Chitinophaga caseinilytica: one gene and its partner. Each later gene encodes a partner of the first gene's protein in a complex. Links are inferred from orthologs where the notes say so. Each region holds a gene or a part of one and is shown in the gene's direction. Other genes may lie near its edges.

Region 1 (10,368 bases):
ACCTTGGTGTTCACGGCGAGGTCTTCGGCGCTGGGTAGGTGCTTGGAGGCCCGCTGCTGCGCGTCCGTCTCCGCATACTGGGCCACGCGGGCCATAGAGTACAGGAGATAAGTGAATACCTGGCACGTCTGGTCCAGTTTCTCATTCAGCAAACTCATGGCAGTGCCCGGTTTCACCGTTTCCTGCTCCATGGTGTCCATGGCATACAGAGTTTGCATTACTTTTACCCGGATATTTCTTCTACTGATCATGTGTACGCTTAGGAAAATGGCCGCAAATCTACTGTTTTACAGTGACTTTATAAAAAATACTTCCGGCCGCCCTCCCGGGGGGCCGCAAACTGCCATCTACGGGGGGCTGACAGGCCAAAAATGAAAAAATGTCATTTTCTGGCGGTGCCGTTTTAAAATAATTATCTTTGGAACCTGAAAATTTGACCCGAAATCCGTTTGGCACAATCTCTGTCAGGAGAACAACCGCCGGATTTCCCGGCAAACCGGATCATTTATAAACTCATCTTTTTAAAAATAGAATCAAAATGGCTAAAAGCAAATTGAGTATCAAACCTCTGGCAGACAGGGTGATCGTAAAACCCGCAGCAGCTGAAGAAAAAACCGCAGGCGGCATCATCATCCCCGACACGGCTAAAGAAAAACCGCAACGCGGAACGGTGGTAGCAGCCGGCCCCGGTAAAAAAGATGAACCCGTGAGCGTGAAAGTAGGTGACACCGTGCTGTACGGCAAGTACTCCGGTACCGAAATCAGCCTCGAAGGGGAAGACTACTTGATCATGCGCGAATCCGACATCCTCGCTGTAGTTTAATCCAGCCCTGAATTTTAACCTTCTCACGACCAAAGAAAATTTATACGACAATGGCAAAGCAAATATTTTTCAATACAGACGCCCGCAACAAAATGAAGAAAGGCGTCGACACCCTGGCAAACGCGGTGAAAGTAACCCTCGGCCCCAAAGGCCGTAACGTGGTGATCGAAAAGAAATTCGGCGCTCCCGGCGTAACCAAGGACGGTGTTACCGTTGCTAAAGAAATCGAACTGGAAGACCCCATCGAGAACATGGGTGCCCAAATGGTAAAGGAAGTTGCTTCCAAAACCGCTGACATCGCCGGCGACGGTACCACCACCGCCACCGTGCTGGCCCAGGCCATCATCGGCGAAGGCCTCAAAAACGTAGCTGCAGGCGCTAACCCCATGGACCTGAAACGCGGTATCGACAAAGCCGTGAAAGCCGTGGTAGAAAACCTGAAAAAACAATCCGAAAAAGTTGGCAACGACAATAAAAAGATCGAACAGGTAGCTGCTATCTCCGCCAACAACGACAGCGAGATCGGTAAACTGATCGCCGAAGCCATGCGCAAAGTGACCAAAGACGGCGTTATCACCGTTGAGGAAGCGAAAGGCACCGAAACCACCGTAGAAGTGGTAGAAGGTATGCAGTTCGACCGTGGCTACCTCTCCCCCTACTTCATCACCAACAGCGAAAAAATGCAGGCCGAGCTGCAGAATCCCTACATCCTGATCTACGACAAGAAGATCAGCACCATGAAGGACATCCTGCACATCCTCGAGAAAGTGGCCCAGCAAGGCGCTCCCCTCGTGATCATCTCCGAAGACCTCGAAGGTGAAGCACTGGCTACCCTGGTGGTAAACAAACTCCGTGGCACCCTGAAAGTGGCCGCTGTGAAAGCCCCCGGCTTCGGCGACCGCCGCAAGGAAATGCTGCAGGACATCGCTACCCTCACCGCAGGTGTGGTAATCTCCGAAGAACAAGGTTACAAACTGGAAAACGCCGACCTGACTTATCTCGGCCGCGCTGAATCCGTAACCATCGATAAAGACAACACCACCGTTGTAGGCGGTAAAGGCAAAAAAGCCGATATCCAGGCCCGCATCAACCAGATCAAGTCCCAGATCGAGGTTACTACCTCCGACTACGATCGTGAGAAACTGCAGGAACGCCTGGCCAAACTGAGCGGCGGTGTAGCCGTGCTCTACGTTGGCGCTGCCACCGAAGTGGAAATGAAAGAGAAGAAAGACCGTGTAGACGACGCCCTGCACGCAACCCGCGCTGCCGTTGAAGAAGGCATCGTTGCCGGTGGCGGTGTAGCGTTCATCCGCGCGATCGAAGGCCTCGAAAAAATCAAAGGCGAGAACGAAGACGAACTGACTGGTATCGCTATCGTTAAACGCGCGATCGAGGAGCCCCTCCGCCAGATCACCGCTAACGCAGGTATCGAAGGTTCCATCGTGGTACAGAAAGTAAAAGAAGGTAAAGGCGACTTCGGTTTCAACGCCCGCACCGAAACTTACGAGAAAATGCTGGCCGCCGGTGTAATCGACCCCACGAAGGTTGCCCGCATCGCCCTGGAAAACGCCGCATCCATCGCTGGTATGCTGCTGACCACCGAATGCGTGATCGCCGACAAACCCGAACCCAAATCCGCTGCTCCCGCAATGCCGGGCGGTGGTCATGGCATGGGCATGGATTACTAATCCAACCCGTTCCGGAAATATTCCCATCCCGTCCCTGCGCTTTTGCCGGGACGGGATTTTTGTATATTGTAACATTACGCCCCCCGGCGCCGTTTAAGGTTAAAATCGCGTACCCGATGCTGTTGATTAAAGGATTACGATTCCGATATGTGCTGACCGCCCTGTGCCTCGTGGCGCTGGCAGGAGCGATGGCGGGCTGCGCCAAAGAATCGCTCGAAAGCCAGGCCAGATTCGCGGACGACGTTTCCAGGGACATGGAAACCGTGCGCACCTGGCTCATCCAGCATAAAAAAGATTCCGGCACCGTGCTCCACCCGAGCGGGATCATTTACAAGATCATCGACCCGGGAGATCGTTCAGACACCATCGACCTGGAAGAAATTCCGGTAGTGACATTCACCCGCCGGCTGTTCCCGACCGAACAGATCGTGGAAGCCGCCCCCTCCCTACTTCGTTCGACAATCGCAAATTGAAAGATCATATTCCCGGCTGGCGCATCGGCCTTCCCCTTATCTCGAAAGGCGGCCGCATACTCATGTACATCCCGGCCCGGCTGGCATTCGCCAACATCGGCATCCCCGGCAGGATCCCGCCGAATTCCATCCTCATCTGCGACGTCACCTTAATCGATATCAGAAAATAACCATTCAACAGTATGAAGAAAATTTACCTTGGCCTGATCGCCCTGGCCGGCATCACCCTGGCCGTAGCCTGCAAGAAAGATAAAGACGACCAACCGCCGTACGACTACGATAAACAGGCCGCCATCGATGAACAGACCATCAAGGATTATATCGCCAAAAACAACCTCACCGGCTTTCAGCGCGATACGACCGGGGTATACTGGAAAGTGCTGCAGAACGGCGAAGGCGGGGATACCATCAAGCTGACCGACCGTTTCAACATCTCCTACAAAGGCTGGCTGCTGAACGGTACCCGGTTCGATTCCGCCAACACCACCACCTTCGACGACGTGCGCCTCGGCACCACCGGCCTCATTCCCGGGTTCAAAGTAGGCTTGCAGAAAACGACCAAAAAAGGGAAAGTGCTGTATTTCATTCCCTCCGTACTGGGATACCGCAATGCCGACCGCGGGACCATTCCGCCGAACAGCGTGCTGAAGTTCGAAGTAACGCTGAACAACTATTACTATTGATCCGGTAGGATTTCCCCTAAAACATATCATGCCCGCCCGGTTACGACCGGAGCGGGCATTTTTCATTCCGCAGAATTTGTAGTACATTTAGAAAGACCACTATCTAACGCTTTTTTCCGGTACTATTCCCCGTCGGCATGCAACGATCGCCCGTTCATATGGCCCCTTCCGTAATGCAGGAACACCGGTTCCTGGAGGTTTTCCGCGACCAGGAGGCCCGCCTCTTCGCGCTGGCACTGCGCATGACGAAATCCGCCGAATTTGCGCAAGACCTCGTGCAGGAAACTTTCCTCAAACTCTGGGAACACCGCGAGCAAATGCCCGACATCCGCAACATGGACGCCTGGCTGTACCGCGTGATGGAAAACAGGCTGATGGACTTCCTCCGCAAAGCTGCGGCCGACGAGCGGTTACGGGAGCGGATATGGACCGCCCTCGCACAGGAGCCCCCTTCCCCCGCTACCATCACCGAAGCCAGGGAATACCACGCCCTCGTTTCCAAAGCCATCGACCAACTGCCGCCCCAACGCCGGCTGATCTACCGCCTCAACCGCGAAGAAGGCATGAGCTACCTCGAGATCGCCGACGAACTGAAAATCTCCCGCCACACCGTCAAAAACCAGCTTTCCTCCGCCCTCCAGGCCATCCGCGCCTTTCTCGTCAAAACCACCGGGCCGCTGTCTGTGCTGCTGACTTTTTTTATTTCCAATAGGAACATTTCCCCGCTGCTCCGTCTTCCTTCCATATACACCCCATTCTACGTATGGAAGAACGGATACATTACCTTTTTAAACGTTATCGCGACAACGCCTGTACCCGGCAGGAATATGAAGAATTCTTCGCCCTGCTGCAACAGGCAGACCACGACGAGGCCGTTCGCCAGCTGATCCGGCAGGCCTGGAACAGCGACGAAGAACTGCCGCACGCCGAAACGTACGTCAACAGCCGCGGGCGCCTCGTACACCCCGCCGGCCGGCAGTTGCGGCTCGTGAAAATGGCCGTGGCAGCGGCACTTGTGGCAACAGTGACCACCGCCGCGTGGCTGCTGTACCCACGTTCCGGCAACACGGGCCCTGTGGCCATGACCGGTCAGCAAACGGCCCGCAAGGAAACGCGGCGGCTGACCCTGCCCGATGGCACCCAGGTTTGGCTCAATACCGCCAGCACCTTGCGATACGCGGAAGACTTCGGGCGAAAGGCCCGCACCGTCTATCTTTCAGGAGAAGCCTATTTCGATGTAGCACAGGATGGCGAACTGCCTTTCATCATCCACACCGGTCATATCTCCACCACCGTACTCGGAACGGCTTTCAACATCCGCGCATATCCCGGCCAGGCAGACGTGATCGTGGCCGTGAGCAGCGGGAAGGTAAAAGTGCAGTACGGGAAAGAAAAATCGGCCACGCTCACCGGCGGGCAACTCGTGAAAGTACGGCCGGAATTCATCCATGACGATGCGCCACGCAACATCGCCACGAAAGACGCCGCTCCCTGGAAAGACGGCAACATGCTGTACGACGGAGAAAAGCTGGCCGATATCATCAGCGACCTGGAACGCACCTACGACGTGCGCATCCGGCTGGCACGGCCGGATTTGGGGGAAGAGCCGGTATCTACCGAGTTCCGGCGCGACATTGGCGCGGAAGCGGCCTTGAAAATACTGTGCAAATTGACGGATAGCCGGCTCACACTGGCAGATGGGACCTATTTAATTCATTAACCAAAATCTGAAACGATGACAAAAAGCTACAAGCGATTGTCAGGCTAGCGCCAGAAATGCGGAGAGCCGCTCCGATTGCGACCCGGCTGCGGCTCCTCCTGCTTTTCAATAATCCCTATTCGGTAATTACTAAACAATTCAAAGCTATGAATTTGTATGTAGAAAACTGCATTTTCATCGACCCCTGCTTGGAAAAAAGACAGCCCCCAAAACCCGGGCCGTCTCGTCTCAACTGGTTGATTATGAGAATATCCATCCTGGCCATCTTATTGACTTTCAACGGAATCCTCGTCGCGGCCGACGGCGCCGGGCAGGATATCCGGAAAGTCGTCGTTTCCGTAGACCTGAACAACGTTTCGCTCCGCCAGGCGCTGCGCGAGATCGGGTCTTTGGCCGACTGCTCGTTCACCTACAAAACCCGCGACCTCGAAGGCTATGGCAACGTGACGTACCGCGCGGCCGGCATTCCCGTCGGCAAGTTGCTCGACGCCCTGTTGCTGCCCAAGGGATTGCAGTATGAACAGATGAACGACCACATCGTTATCAAGAAAATCCCCCCCGGCAACGCCTTCGAAGCCATTCCTGCGGAAGCTCCTGATTTCGACGGCGGCATCCGCGGCATCGTGCGCACTCCAGACGGGCGGCCCCTGCCCTTCGCCACCGTGCAGATCGCCGGCACCTCGCAGGGCACCGTGGCCGACGATGAAGGCCGGTACAGCATCGGCGGGCTCAAAGCCGGGACTTACACGCTGAACGCCAGCGCCATCGGGCATAAAGCGCAAACCGTCACCGTTTCCGTAACGGACGGGTTCACCGTCGCCGATTTTACCATGGAAGCCAACGACAGCCAACTGTCTGAAGTAGTGGTAACGGCCCTGGGCATCAAGCGCGACGAGCGCTCGCTCGGCTACGCGCGCCAGGGCGTGAAGGGCGAGAACCTCACTTTCACCAAAGAACAGAACGTGCTGGGATCGCTCGCGGGCAAGATCGCGGGGGTGCAGGTGACCGGGGCCTCCGGCGCCAGCATGGGCGGCACACAGAAAATAAAGATCCGCGGCGTCAACTCGCTGTCGGGCGCCGACCAGCCGCTCATCGTCATCGACGGTACGCCGATCTCCAACGCCAACTTCGCCGTTTTTGACGGCGCCGATTACGGGAACCTGGCGCAAGACATCAATCCTGAAGACGTGGAAAGCGTGGAAGTGCTCAAAGGCCCCGCGGCATCGGCGTTGTACGGCATCCGCGGTCAATACGGCGTGATCATGATCACCACCCGCAAAGGCAGCAAGGGGCCGAAGAAAGTGAACGTGACCCTCAACTCCGCATTCTCCCTGGAAAAGGCCGGCAACTTCATGCCCATGCAAAACATCTACGGCGCCGGCAATTCGCAGACCTGGAAAACGAACGCGGCCGGTGAAAAAGTCGTGCAAATGGACTGGGATGAAAGCTGGGGAACGAAGATGGACGGAACGCCCGCCCGCCAGGTGTTCAGCTACTACCCCATGGACCCCGATTACGGCAAACTGACGCCGTTCGTGGCCCATCCGGACAATGTGAAAGATTACTACGAAACCGGCTATACGTTCAACAACGGCGTGAGCGTGACCGGCGGCAATCAGAATACCGCCTTCCGGCTCAGCTACAACAATACCAGCATCGGCGGCATCGAGCCGAATACCTGGCTGAAACGGAACAACCTCGGGTTCAGCGGCTCGCTCGACCTGTTGCCCAACCTCACCGTGACCACCAACCTGAACTACGCCACCAACCAGGCGCAGCGCCCGAAACAGGGATCGGAAGACGGCGCGAGGTTTATGGTACAGTGGTTCCAGCGGAACATGGACATGCGCCGGCTGAAAGCATACAAATACCCCGACGGGCGCATGCTGGGTTGGAGCATCGCCGTACCAACGGCCGCCAATCCCGAGCCCTCGCTCACCAACTGGAACAACCCTTATTTCCTGGCGTATGAAAGTCCTGCCAACGACGGCCGCGACCGCTTCTTCGGCGACGTGGGGCTGACGTATGAGGTCATTCCCGGCCTGAAGCTCAGCGGATTTGCGCGGGGCGACATGTTCACGCAGAACATACAGACGCGGCACGGGTTCGGGGGGATAGGCGATCCGTTTTACTCGATCGGTAAATACCAGAACACGGAAATGAACTATGAATTCCTGGCGCAATATTCCAGGAACTGGAACGATTTTTCGCTGAACGCCAACGTGGGCGCGAACAGCTACCGGCGCCAATACAGCTATATGTACGGCGAAACGGTGGGCGGGTTAACGAGCCCGGACTGGTTCAACCTCGAAGCGTCCAAAGACAGGCCGTTGATCGAGAATTATTACAGCGAGAAAAAGATCCGGAGCATGTACGGCCTCGTTTCTTTCGGGTATAAAAACCGTTACTTCCTGGAAGCCACGCTCCGCAACGATAATTCTTCCACCCTCATCCAGGACAACAATTCCTACTGGTACCCTTCCGTTTCCGCGAGCTACGTGTTCAGCGACGACCTGAAATGGAAACCGCTTTCCTACGGCAAGCTGCGCCTCAGCTATGCGCAGGCCGGCAGCGATCTCAACGTGTACGAGACCAGCAACAACTTCGGCGTGGGAACGATCTACACGTTGCCCGACAAATCGGTGGTGAACACCCTGTACGTCCGCGACCGGCTGATCAACCCGAAAATCGAGCCGTCGTTCGCGCATTCGTATGAAGCAGGCGTTGACCTGAAATTCCTCAACAACAGGATCGGCCTGGATTTCACGTGGTACCTCCAGAAAAACGTCAACCAGATCATCAACCTGCCCCTTTCCAGCACCGGCGGGTTTGCGACCACGATCATCAACGCGGGGCTCATCCGGAACAAGGGCTTCGAAATTGCGCTGAGCGCAACGCCGGTCGTAACCAAAAACTTCACCTGGCAAACCGTCTTCAACCTGAACCGCAACCGGAACATGGTAGTGGAACTGGCGCCGGGACAGAACGTTTTCCCGCTGGACAATACGCGGTACTCGCAGGTGGACAGCTACCTGAACTCCTACGTGGGCGAGCCTTTCGGCAGTCTGATCGGGAAAGCTTACCAGCGGGATTCCGCGACGGGCAAGATTTTGCTCGGCGATAACAACATGCCGCTGTACACCTCGGCCACGCACAACTTCGGCTCCGTATTGCCCGACATGACGGGCGGATGGCAGAATACGTTCAGGATCGGGAAGTTTGACGTGGGCGCGATGATCGACTGGCAGAAGGGCGGGCAGTTTTTCAGCCGCACCTGGATGCTGGCCCACAAAACCGGGATCGCTCCGGCCACCGCCGAAATCAACGACAGGGGCAAAAACGTGCGCGACCCGGTATCTGAAGGCGGCGGGGTAAAAGTGAGCGGTATTTCCGCTACCACCAAACAACCCGTGGAAGCCTACGTGGACGCCAGGGCATACTGGCGGAACGTGATGGGCACGCATGTGTACGAAGAATGGCTGGAAGACGCAACCTACGTGAAGCTGCGCGAAGTGCGGATCGGATATACGTTTGACAAGTTGCGCCTGGGACGGCTGCCCGTTCAAAGCATCAACCTGGCCTTCATTGCCCGCAACCCGGCGATGATCTACCAGAAAGCCCCCAAAGGCCTCGACCCGTCGGAGCTTTCGACCGGCGCCACGTCTATCAGCTGGCGCGAAAGCGGGCAGGCCAACACCGTGCGCTCTTATGGTATGAACCTTATTGTGAACTTTTAATGCCGACCGTCATGCGAAACATCCAAATACTGCTTCTATCTGCCCTTGCGCTGGCCGGCTGCAACAAATTCGGGGACATCAACGTAAACCCCAACCTGCCGTCCAAAGCCTCCAACACGCAGCTCATCGCCAATGCCCAGCTGGCGCTGCCGCTGACGCAGGAAGTGCCGCAGGGCGAGTTCCTGGCGCAATTCCTCATGGAAACGCAATATGTGAACCTCTCGCTCTACACCGAGCCGTCTGCCAGCTTCTATACCTTGTACCACGATCCGCTCATGAACCTGGAGCGCGTGCTCACCAAACCGGAACAGCTGCCCGACGACGGGCCCATGGCCAACCAGCTCGCCGTGGCCAAAGTATTGAAAGCATATTATTTCTGGCATATCACCGACCGCTGGGGAGACGTACCCTACAGCCAGGCGCTCAAGGGAGAAACCGACAACACGCCGGAATACGACAGCCAGGAATCCATCTACACCGCGCTCCTGGCGCTGCTCACACAGGCTTCCGGAGAATTCGTGGCGGGCGATATCACGAACGACGTCATCTACGAAGGTGACATCGCCCGGTGGAAAAAACTGTCCAATTCGATCCGCCTGCTCATGGCGTTGCGCATGTCTGAGGTAAATCCGCAAAAGGCCCGCGATGAATTCGGGAAAGCCCTCGCAGCCGGCGTCATGGAAGAAAACGACGATAATTTCGTGTTTCATAACCTGCCCGAAGCCAATAACGAAAGCTTTTGGTACGACCAGTGGACGCGGCAGCGCCGGCAGTGGTGGTCGCCCTCCGAGCTGCTCGTCAACACCCTTAAAGCGCCCAATGACCCGCGGTTAGGTATTTACGCCACGGCCAATGCCGACGCGGGTGTGTATGTCGGATTGCCCTACGGCAGCCTTGACGGCGCTACGCTCTCCAAATGGTCGCTCCTGGGAACGGCCGTGCGCGAGCAGGACGCCCCCGTTTACCTGGTCACCTATGCGCAGGTGCTGTTCGCACTCGCGGAAGGCGCCAAACGCGGATGGATCGCGGGGAACGACGCCAAGGCGAAAGAATATTACGACCAGGCGGTCACCCAGTCGATTTTACAATGGACGGGCAGCACAGACGGCGCTGCGGCGGTGATCGCACACCCGAGCGTGGCCTACGACGCGGCGAACGGCCTACGGTCGATCGCCACCCAGCGCTGGGTGCACCTGTTCATGCACGGCTTCGAGGCCTGGGCCGAATGGCGGCGCACGGGATTC
Region 2 (10,251 bases), 1.3 Mb from region 1 along the record:
CGCCGGTAATACCGCGGCGGCTGTCGAGTCCGTTCTCATAGATGCACATGATTTTTGGAGCGTTGGCGAGGCCAGGAAAATAATGATCGCAAAAATGAGGAAAACCCCGTCGCCGGGTGTCCGTGCCGTGTTAACTTACCATTAAATTACGCATTTCCACCCTCATTTGTTGCGCAAATGAAAGCATTCCAGCGCAAAGCGCGTGCCGGGCATCAGGGTTGCGGCATCAAAAACCATGTATGGTGTGAAAGCCGGGAGGTGGTTTCCGGGTGTTGCAGATCAGGGCTGCTGCGGTTCCGCCGGTTTTTTGTTGAGGAGCGGGATGGCGGCGAGGCTTCCGAAGCCGAGCACGAGCATGAGGGCCGTTTGTGCGAGCCAGATGATCCATCCGAAGGCGAAGCCGATGGTGGCGGAAATGCCGTACAGCACAAGGATCTGCTGCACGATGTATTGATATGCGCCGATACCGCCCTGTGTGGCGATCATGCCGATGCTGCCGAAAGCGAGGATAGACATGGCGGCTTTGGCGCCCAGGCCCACCGTTTCATCCATGCACCAGAAAGCGATGTAGACCTGTGAGAAATACAGCGCCCACATGAGCAGGGTATAAAAGAGGAACCAGCCTTTGTCGCGCAGTTTACCGACGGAAAGGATGCCTTCCACAATGCCGCGGAGGAGGTTGCGGAAAGAAATGCCGGCTTTGGTGGATTTGAATCGGCGCAGGAGCCAGGCTACGAGCATGACGAAGAGCAGGCCCCCGGCCACAACGATCCCCCAGGTCATCAGCGGCACCCCGGTGAATTTGGCGGACAGCGGCGTCCAGATGTACTGGCTCACGAAAGCGCCTACCACATCCACCTGGATGAGCACCGTTACGGTCAGCAGCAGGATGAGGCAAAGCAGGTCAATGGCGCGCTCGGCGATCATGGTGCCCACGAGCCGGTCTACGGGGATTTTCTCATAGCGGGAAAGCACCCCGCAACGTGCTACTTCGCCCAGCCGGGGAACGGCCAGGTTCAGGAGGTAGCCGATCATGACGGCGAAAAAGGTATTGAGTTTTTTGGGTTCGTAGCCGAGCGGGGAGAAGAGGAGCCGCCAGCGGATGGCGCGCACCCAGTGGCTGCCGATGCCCAGGATCATGGTCGGGATGAGGAGCCAGTAATTGCCATGGCGCATGGCGCTTTTGATCTCAGAGATCTGCTGGGGCGTGAAGCCCCGCACCGTCCACCAGATAATTAATATGCCAAGCCCGAGAAAAACAGCGAACTGTATGATGGTTTTGAGCGTTTTCGGCATAATAAAAATGAGGATGTGCGGGTTACGGACTATAATTTATTGCCTTCTTTCGGGAAAACGGCGATGGGCACGAATTTTTTGGCTTCCTCGAAATCGAGGGTGGCGTATGAAATGATGATGACGATATCGCCCACGGCTACGAGGCGCGCGGCCGGACCGTTCATGCAAACCACGCCGGAGCCGCGTTTGCCCTTGATAATATACGTTTCGAGGCGCTCGCCGTTGTTGACGTTCACGACCTGAACTTTCTCGTTGGCGATCAGGTTGGCGGCATCCATCAGATCTTCATCGATGGTGATGCTGCCCACGTAGTTCAAATTGGCTTCCGTGATAACCGCGCGGTGAATCTTCGATTTTAATACTTCGATCAGCATATTTCTGGTGTAGTCCGCAAAGGTAGAGGAATTTCCGGGAAATAACCTAGCGCCCGGCCGTCATATTGTCTATCAACCTGATATCTCCCAGCCTGGCTGCCACAAGGATAGCCATGGGCCCGTTTTCCGGGGCCTCCAGCAAACGGAGGTCAGAACCGGAGGCCAGCTGGAGGTAGTCCGGCACGAAACCGGCCTTTTCGAGCCGCGCCAGGCCTTCGGCACGCAGTTCGGGGAAAGGGCGGTCGGCAAGGTTGTCTTTCACCCATTGCAGCGTCCGGCTGATTTCCACGGCGGTAACCCGCTGTTCCGGCGTGAGGCGCATATTGCGGCTGCTCATGGCGAGGCCGTCGGGCTCGCGGAGGGTGGGGCATATAAATAATGTAGCCTTACTTCCGGTGATCTCCAATAAACGTTTGATAATCATGCATTGCTGAAAATCTTTTTGTCCCATGAACAGGTCGTCCGGTTCCACGGCGTCCAGTAATTTATGGACGATGATGCCTACTCCCTGGAAGTGCCCGGGGCGGGAGGCGCCTTCGAGCACGGATTCGATATACCCGAAATCGTAATGGGGATGGGAGCCGTTCACGCCTTCGGGGTACATTTCCGCCACGGAAGGGAGGAAAAGGTAATCGGCCCCGGCGGCGGTGAGGAGGAGAATGTCTTGCTGAATGGTGGAGGGATATTTTTCGAAGTCTTTCGGATCGTTGAACTGTGTCGGATTGACGAAAATGCTCGCTACCACGATGTCTGACTGCGCTTTTGCGGCCTGGATGAGTGAGATGTGCCCTTGATGGAGGGCGCCCATGGTGGGGGCGAATCCGATGCGTCTTCCTGCCTTTTTTTCCTGTCCCAGCGCCTCCCGGAGATCCGCTGCCCGCTTGAATAAATACATAAACCTTTGCTTAAAAGGATGTTAAAAGTGACAATTTGGCCAGTATTACCTAAAAATTTCGTAGTTTTGCAAGCCAAATTAAAAATAACTGCATTAATAATCAGCAATAAATGTCCACAAAGAAAAGAATTCTTTTTATTGCCCAGGAAATGTCGCCTTATCTGGATTTGACAGAGTATGCGAACATGGTCAATAAGATGGCGATCAAGTCGAATGAGGCGGGCCTGGAAGTGAGGGTTATCATGCCGAGGTTTGGGAATATCAACGAACGGAGGCACAGATTACATGAAGTGGTAAGATTGTCAGGCATCAACATCGTAATCGATGGGGATGATTACCCGCTGATCATCAAGGTGGCCTCGCTTCCGAACGCACGCCTGCAGGTTTACTTCCTGGACAATGAAGATTATTTCAAGCGGAAAGGCGTTTTCGCGGATGACGACGGTACATTTTACGATGACAACGCGGCGCGGATGGTGTTTTTCTGTAAAGGCGCCCTGGAAACCGTGAAGAAATTCGGATGGCCGCCGGATATTATCCATTGCAGTGGATGGATGACTTCGCTCATCCCCGTTTACCTGAAAACGGCCTATAAGAAGGAGCCGGTCTTCGCACAGACCAAAACGGTATTTTCTATGGAGCCCAACAGCTTCAAGGATAAACTGGGCGCTACCTTCATCAAGAAAGCGATCATCAGCAACCAGATCAAGGAAAAAGACCTGGAATTGTATAAAGACGGAACCAATTCGGCCCTGAACCGGGGTGCCGCCAAATTCGCCGACGCTGTAGTGCTGGCAGGGGAGAAGGTCGATAAAAAGACGTTGGACGAGGTGAAGGCGGAAAAAGGCAAGATCATCCTGCCTTATAAGAAGGAAAACGAAGACCTGGTGGACTATCTCCAGTTATATCATCAGCTGTTAGGCGTAAAATAAGTCCGGGAAAAATTAAAAATGAAAAGTTAAAACTGCTGACGGCATGCCCGTTATACAGGCAAACTTTTTATTTTTAGTTTTTCTATCTAGTTAGTCAACAAACCGAACAAACCAATTACGTGAAGATTCAATTCAGGACCCTGGGCTTCGCCGCCACCTGCCTCGCCGCCCTTTATGCTTTTACAGGCTGTAACGAGGCAACCGTCCTCGGCAAGGAACTCATCCCCGGCTCAGACAAGGTTGTCGTAAAAGACACCACTATCAATAACCTGAAGACGCACAACATTTTCCGGACAGATTCCAGCATCAGGACCGGCGGTGGCTATTACACCGGCGCGCTGGGGACCATCGGGGGAGACCCCATCTTCGGTAAATCGCACGGCTTCCTCTATACACAGCTCGGCCTCCCCAAATCGGAATTCACGTTCCAGGGCACCGGTTGGGTACTCGATTCGGTTGTGCTCTATATCGGTTGCGACACCGCCTGGTACGGCGCCAATGCCGGCTTCAAAGTGGATGTGTACCGGATGAACGAGACTAACTTCAAGATCGACACCAATTACCTCTACAACAAACCCCGTTCCTACGACCCGTCCAAGAAAGTGGGGACAGCCACGATCTATCCGGTTTATCCGAAAGATTCGCTGTCTATTTACGGCGTAAAATATGCTCCGCAGCTCCGCATCCCCCTGAACGCCGCTTTCGGCCAGGAACTGTTCCAGCAACGGGCAGACGGCGCTTTCAAGAACGACAGCGCATTCCGCATCTGGCTCAACGGCCTGGCCATCGTGCCGGACACCACCATGGGCGGCAATACCATGCTCTACACCAACCTGAACAGCGGCGATACCCGCCTCACGGTGTATTATAAGAACTCTGAAAAAGATTCCCTCATGGAGAATTTCAAGTTCGACGCATATGGCAGCGCACACGCCAATTATTTCGTGCGCAACTACACCGGCAAAGAAGTGGCGAACCTGCTGAACACGGGTAACCCCGCGGGCGACAATATCGTGTACATCCAGGAAGCGCCCGGTATCTATACCAATATTACCCTTCCCGACATCGCCGAAGTACCCAATGCGGTGATCAACAAAGCCGAACTGGTGATCACGGAGATCAACAGCGGCTCCGCCGGACAGGACGATCTGTTCACCGAGCCTTCGCGCCTGATGCTGCGCAGATACATTACGCATGACAGCCTTTCCTTCCTCTTCGATTACGGGAATCCGCAATCGCCGGAGCTTGCGTATTTCGGAGGTAATAAAACTGTCATTAGTGATCTTGGCCCCTATAAAGTTGTTCAATATAAATTTAATATTGCACGGCATTTGCAGCTTGCCCAGCAGAAGAAGATCGAAAATTCAGTGCTCAGATTGGAAGGCTGGTCCAGCAGGATGATCGACCTCCCGCGCCTTAAAGCGGGCGGCGGCAGCGCAACGCCCCCGGCCAACGTCAAACTCAGGATCATTTATACAGAATTATAATCTAGCACTCATGCCTTACTTATTTACATCGGAATCCGTATCGGAAGGGCATCCTGACAAGGTCGCCGACCAGATCTCGGACGCGCTCATCGATAACTTTCTCGCATATGACCTCAACTCCAAAGTAGCTTGTGAAACCCTGGTTACTACCGGGCAGGTAGTGCTGGCGGGAGAAGTTAAATCCGAAGCTTACCTCGACGTACAGGACATCGCCCGCGAAGTGATCCGCAAGATCGGATACACCAAGAGCGAGTACATGTTCGAAGCCAACTCCTGCGGTATCTTTTCCGCCATTCACGAACAATCTCCCGACATCAACCAGGGTGTAGACCGCTCCAAACCTGAAGAACAGGGCGCGGGCGACCAGGGCATGATGTTTGGCTATGCCACCCGTGAAACCGAAAACTACATGCCCCTGGCGCTGGACCTGGCCCATAAGCTCCTCATCGAGCTGGCCGCGCTCCGCCGCGAAGGTAAAGACGTTGCCTATCTGCGTCCCGACGCGAAAAGCCAGGTAACGATCGAGTATTCGGACGACAACCAGCCCATCCGTATCGACACCATCGTGATCTCTACCCAGCACGATGATTTCGGGAAAGACCAGGAAATGCTGGCCAAAATCAAAGCAGACATGATCAACATCCTCATTCCGCGCGTTAAAGCCAAGCTGAAGCCGGAACTGCAGGCATTGTTCAACGATAAGATCACTTACCACATCAACCCCACCGGTAAATTCGTGATCGGCGGGCCGCACGGCGATACCGGTCTCACCGGCCGCAAAATCATCGTAGACACCTACGGTGGCAAAGGCGCTCACGGTGGTGGTGCATTCTCCGGTAAAGATCCTTCCAAGGTAGACCGTTCCGCGGCCTACGCTACCCGTCACATCGCCAAGAACCTCGTGGCGGCCGGTGTGTGCGACGAAGTGCTGGTACAGGTTTCCTACGCCATCGGCGTGGCCAAACCCTGCGGCGTATTCGTTGATACCTACGGCACCGCGAAAGTGGGCCTGAACGACGGTGAGATCGCCCGGAAAGTAGAAGAAATCTTCGACCTCCGTCCGTACGCCATCGAGCAACGCCTCAAACTGCGCAGCCCGATCTACGGCGAAACCGCTGCTTATGGCCACATGGGGCGCGACAATAAAGTCGTGACCAAAGTGTTCAACCGCGGCAAGAAAAACGAAAAGCAAGTAGAAGTGGAGCTGTTCACCTGGGAAAAACTCGACTATGTTGAGAAGGTGAAAGCCGCTTTCGGTATCTGATTTTCCGGTACCATATATCTTTAAAAGAGGAGGCCTGTACGGTCTCCTTTTTTTATCTTTATCCCGTCCAATTCCCCATTCATGTCTATCGCCAAGCAATTATTCTACAGAGCGGCCAGCCTTACGCCCGTTTCATTCCTGCAAAAGGCCGCTGCACGCCCGCTGCTCCTCCCATACCAACACCTCGTTTCCGACAGGGAAGTACCTTACATTTCGCCCATTTATCCTTTTAAGGACAGGAAGGCGTTTGCGCAGGACCTGGATTACCTGCTGCGGCATTTCAGGCCCGTAACGCTCGGGGAAGTGGTGCGCGCCATGAAGGGCGGGGATCCCTTGCCGAAGGGCGCTTTTCTGCTGACGTTCGACGATGGGTTGCGGGAGATCGCGGAGATCGTGGCGCCGATGCTGCAGGCCAAGGGCGTACCGGCCGTATTTTTCCTCAATCCGGCTTACCTGGGCAACAAAACGCATTTCTACCGGTTTAAATTGGGATTGATGCTGGATGCCCTGCGATCGGGTACCGTTGCGGCCAGCGCGCGCAAAGCGGCTGCGGAGCTGCTGGGTGCGGGGGAAGAGGGACTTGAATCGGCGATCCAGGGGATCGGCTGGCGGCGGCGCGCGTTGGCGGATGAACTGGGCGGGCTGTTCGGGCTTGATTTTGAGGGGATTTTCGCGAAGGAGCGGCCTTATATGGACCATGGGGAGGTGGAAGGGCTCGTGCGCGCGGGGTTTTCGCTCGGCGGCCACAGTATGGAACACCCTTATTACCAGGAACTTACGCTGGATGAACAGGTGGCCCAGACGCTGGCGTCGGTAGACGCGGTTTGCGGGCAATTCGGGGAGAAGGAACGGGTGTTCGCTTTCCCGCATTCGGACGAAGGCGTGTCACGCGCATTTTTCAGCCGGGTTTTGGAGGGAGAGGGGGCGGTAGACCTCATTTTCGGAACGGCGAACCACCAGGCCGACATCGACCCGCGGATATTACAGCGGTTCAACAGCGAACGGCCCGATATTCCGATCGGGGATTGCGTGAAAGGGATACTACTTTTGGAGGCATTGCGGAAGGCTTCCGGCCGAAATCTTGTCACGCGTAGCTGACAATGCCATTTTTTGTTAATGATGACAATTCAAAAATGATTCAACAGAATGATATTTAATTCTATACATGTATAAAATATTCATGGATTATATAATAATTAATATATGTATTTTTTAACCCCCTCATTGAATTCTAGCTATTTTTGCAAAGCCTATTTTTATATTTATTAAGAACTGTCTTGTGTGGTGCCCTACTTGTATTCATGAATTTTTAAAATTTTGACCACCTTGAGGAACCTGAAAACTGGAATTGCGCGGTTAAGTGCCTGTATCTGTATCTGTGCCATAATGCTAGTAATGCCCCGGCGGGCTTTCAGTCAGGGCGATCAATCAAAGATCGCCGTTACGATGAACAGTTCGTCTACGCTCAACGCGTGGCTGCACTTGCCGGATGATTACGGACAGACCACCCAGCAATATCCTTTGCTGATTTTTATTCATGGCGTCGGGGAAGGCGGCAACATCAATGATGTATTGCGGCACGGCGTTCCAAAAATGATCGCTAACGGTGCGAAAATGCAATACACCGTAGGCGGCAAACTTTTCAAATTTATTACGGTTTCACCCCAGATCGCGGGTGGCTGGGCCAACCAGCAAACGATACAGAAGCTCATCGAGGAGATGAAACGGCTGTACCGGGTGGATGCGTCCAGGATTTACCTCACGGGCCTCAGTGCGGGAGGTTACGGCGTGCTGAACTATGTGGCATCAGGGAAGGAATTCTCCGACAACCTCGCCGCCATCGTGCCCGTTTCTTCCGCCCCGATCGACGATCCCAAGCTTTCCGGGCTTTGTAACGTAGCCGCCAGCAACCTGGCGGTTTGGATGCTTTGCGGAACGGACGACGGATTCCTGAAGTACCAGGTCGATTACACCGCCCGCATGACCGCCTGCAACCCGGCCGTAAAGCCGAAAGCCACGACGTTCGCCGGCGGGCACGACAGCGGTTTCTGGGACAAGGCCTACAATACCGAGCACACCTATCAATCGCAGAACATCTATGAATGGATGCTGCAATATCAAAGGGGAGGCTCTACAGAAGAACCCCCTCCGGCTACGCCGCCCGTAGCCGACGTGAAAAACAGCAACGTAACGCTGACCCTTCCTGCTGCATCCGTGCAGCTCGACGGTTCCGGCTCCACCGCGCCGGGAAGCACCATCGCCAATTACACCTGGAAACAGGTGTCCGGGCCGGGGACCGCCACCATCGCAGGCGGCACCAGCTCCAAAGCGACCGTCAGCCAACTGCTGGCCGGCAAATACGTGTTTTCCCTGACCGTTACGAATGCTACCGGACAAACCAACATAGCCTATGCCAACGTAACCGTAAATGCCGCATCTTCCGGTACCGACTGTGCAAACTGTAAAGTCGTGATCACCCCGGGAACGGATGGCGGTGCTTATATCAACGGCGATAATTACAATGTCCAGCCCGGCGACACGGTTTGTGTCAAAGCCGGGAATTATGCCTATATCCAGTTTTATAACTTTACCGGATCGGCCACCAAGCCCATCGTGTTCATCAACTGCGGTGGCCAGGTGCGTGTTGGCGACGGCGGCAACTACGGCCTCATCTTCAACAACGTCAAGTATTTCAAGATCACGGGCTCCGGAAGCGCCGACAAATACGGTTTCCGGATCGATGGCGTCAGCAAGCGCCTCAGCACCGGGCTTGCCATGGGGAAAGGCTGTACGGATTATGAAGCCGAACGCGTAGAGATCACCGGTTCCGAAGCGGGGCTCATGGCGAAAATCAATCCCGATTGCGATCCCATGAACCAATACCCGAACTTCGCGATCCGCAACGTGATCATCCACGATATCTACATCCACGACGTGCTGGGCGAAGGGATGTACATCGGGAACACGGCGCCCAACGGCACCGAGACCCTTTGCGACGGCGTGATGAAAAACCTCCTGCCTCCCCGCATCTACAACCTGAAAGTATATAACAACATCACCGAAAACACCGGCTGGGACGGCATCCAGGTGGCATCCGCCCCGGAGAACGTCGAGATCTACAACAACAGCGTGTACAATTTCGGTACGGTGAACAAGGGAAGCCAGCAGGCCGGCATCATCCTCGGCGGCGAAAGCAACGGGAAGGTGTATAACAACAAGATCATCAAGGGAACGGGCAACGCGCTGGAAGTATTCGGCGTCGGCCGCTGTTTTGTGTACAACAATATCATCGCAGATGCGGGTTATGACGGCACTGTAGCAGGGCAGGACGCGCTGTTCGTGGACGACCGCCCCACCGATCATAACTTCAAACCCCTGCAGGTTTACATCCTCAACAACACGGTCGTTAATTCGGCCCGCGACGGGATCCGCGTGTTGAATTCTTTCGGTACGATCAGCACCGGGAACATCATCCAGGGCAACCTCGTGATCAATACCGGTTCTGCCGCCCACGTAGCTGTGCAGAAAGGGATCGATGCGCTGACCACCGGCAACGTGACCGGCCAGGACATCAATGCCGCCGGTTTTGTAAATGCTGCAGGAAAGGATTTTCACATTACGTCCAGCTCCATCGCTATCGACAAGGGGCTTGATTTCAGGACATATTTCAATTACGATTTCGATGGACAGGCGCGCCCCCAGGGTGCGGCGTTCGACGCCGGCGCAGACGAATACTCGACCGCCGCGGCGAACAAGCCTCCGGTAGCCAATGCCGGAAGCGCCATTACGATCACCCTGCCCACCAGCACCGCCAATCTTGACGGCTCCGGTTCTACAGACGCGGATGGTAAAATTGCCGCTTACGCCTGGACGTTCGTGTCTGGCCCGGCAACGGCCGCCATTTCTTCCGCATCCGCCGCAAAGACGGCAGTTACCGGCCTCACCAAAGCCGGGAGCTACGTTTTTCAGCTCGCTGTGACCGACGATAAAGGCGCACGCGCCA

Evidence for each region.
Region 2: the proteins of groL (region 1) and metK are in contact, whole or in part, in a cryo-EM structure (PDB 8P4O), measured with the Escherichia coli proteins. The link is inferred for Chitinophaga caseinilytica from one-to-one orthologs.

What each region holds. Positions count from the first base shown.
Region 1 is NZ_CP150096.1:5,644,858-5,655,225, forward strand. The notes cover bases 274-3,192. They hold groL (chaperonin GroEL), read left to right. Parts: upstream 274-873; coding sequence 874-2,511; downstream 2,512-3,192. Other genes in these bases: WJU22_RS23370 (co-chaperone GroES), read left to right, coding at 533-823; WJU22_RS23380 (hypothetical protein), read left to right, coding at 2,628-2,984; WJU22_RS23385 (FKBP-type peptidyl-prolyl cis-trans isomerase), read left to right, coding at 2,981-3,154; WJU22_RS23390 (FKBP-type peptidyl-prolyl cis-trans isomerase), read left to right, coding at 3,167-3,192. Outside these bases: transcription antitermination factor NusB, read right to left, coding at 1-218; more of WJU22_RS23390, read left to right, coding at 3,193-3,667; WJU22_RS23395 (RNA polymerase sigma-70 factor), read left to right, coding at 3,805-4,554; WJU22_RS23400 (FecR family protein), read left to right, coding at 4,749-5,387; WJU22_RS23405 (SusC/RagA family TonB-linked outer membrane protein), read left to right, coding at 5,630-9,124; WJU22_RS23410 (SusD/RagB family nutrient-binding outer membrane lipoprotein), read left to right, coding at 9,136-10,368.
Region 2 is NZ_CP150096.1:4,332,332-4,342,582, forward strand. Bases 4,320-7,121 are described here. They hold metK (methionine adenosyltransferase), read left to right. Parts: upstream 4,320-4,994; coding sequence 4,995-6,248; downstream 6,249-7,121. Other genes in these bases: WJU22_RS17820 (DUF4270 family protein), read left to right, coding at 4,320-4,984; WJU22_RS17830 (polysaccharide deacetylase family protein), read left to right, coding at 6,330-7,121. Also shown: WJU22_RS17800 (lysylphosphatidylglycerol synthase transmembrane domain-containing protein), read right to left, coding at 280-1,296; panD (aspartate 1-decarboxylase), read right to left, coding at 1,326-1,670; panC (pantoate--beta-alanine ligase), read right to left, coding at 1,717-2,565; WJU22_RS17815 (glycogen/starch synthase), read left to right, coding at 2,676-3,497; more of WJU22_RS17820, read left to right, coding at 3,617-4,319; more of WJU22_RS17830, read left to right, coding at 7,122-7,346; WJU22_RS17835 (PKD domain-containing protein), read left to right, coding at 7,635-10,251. UniProt on the Escherichia coli protein: Catalyzes the formation of S-adenosylmethionine (AdoMet) from methionine and ATP.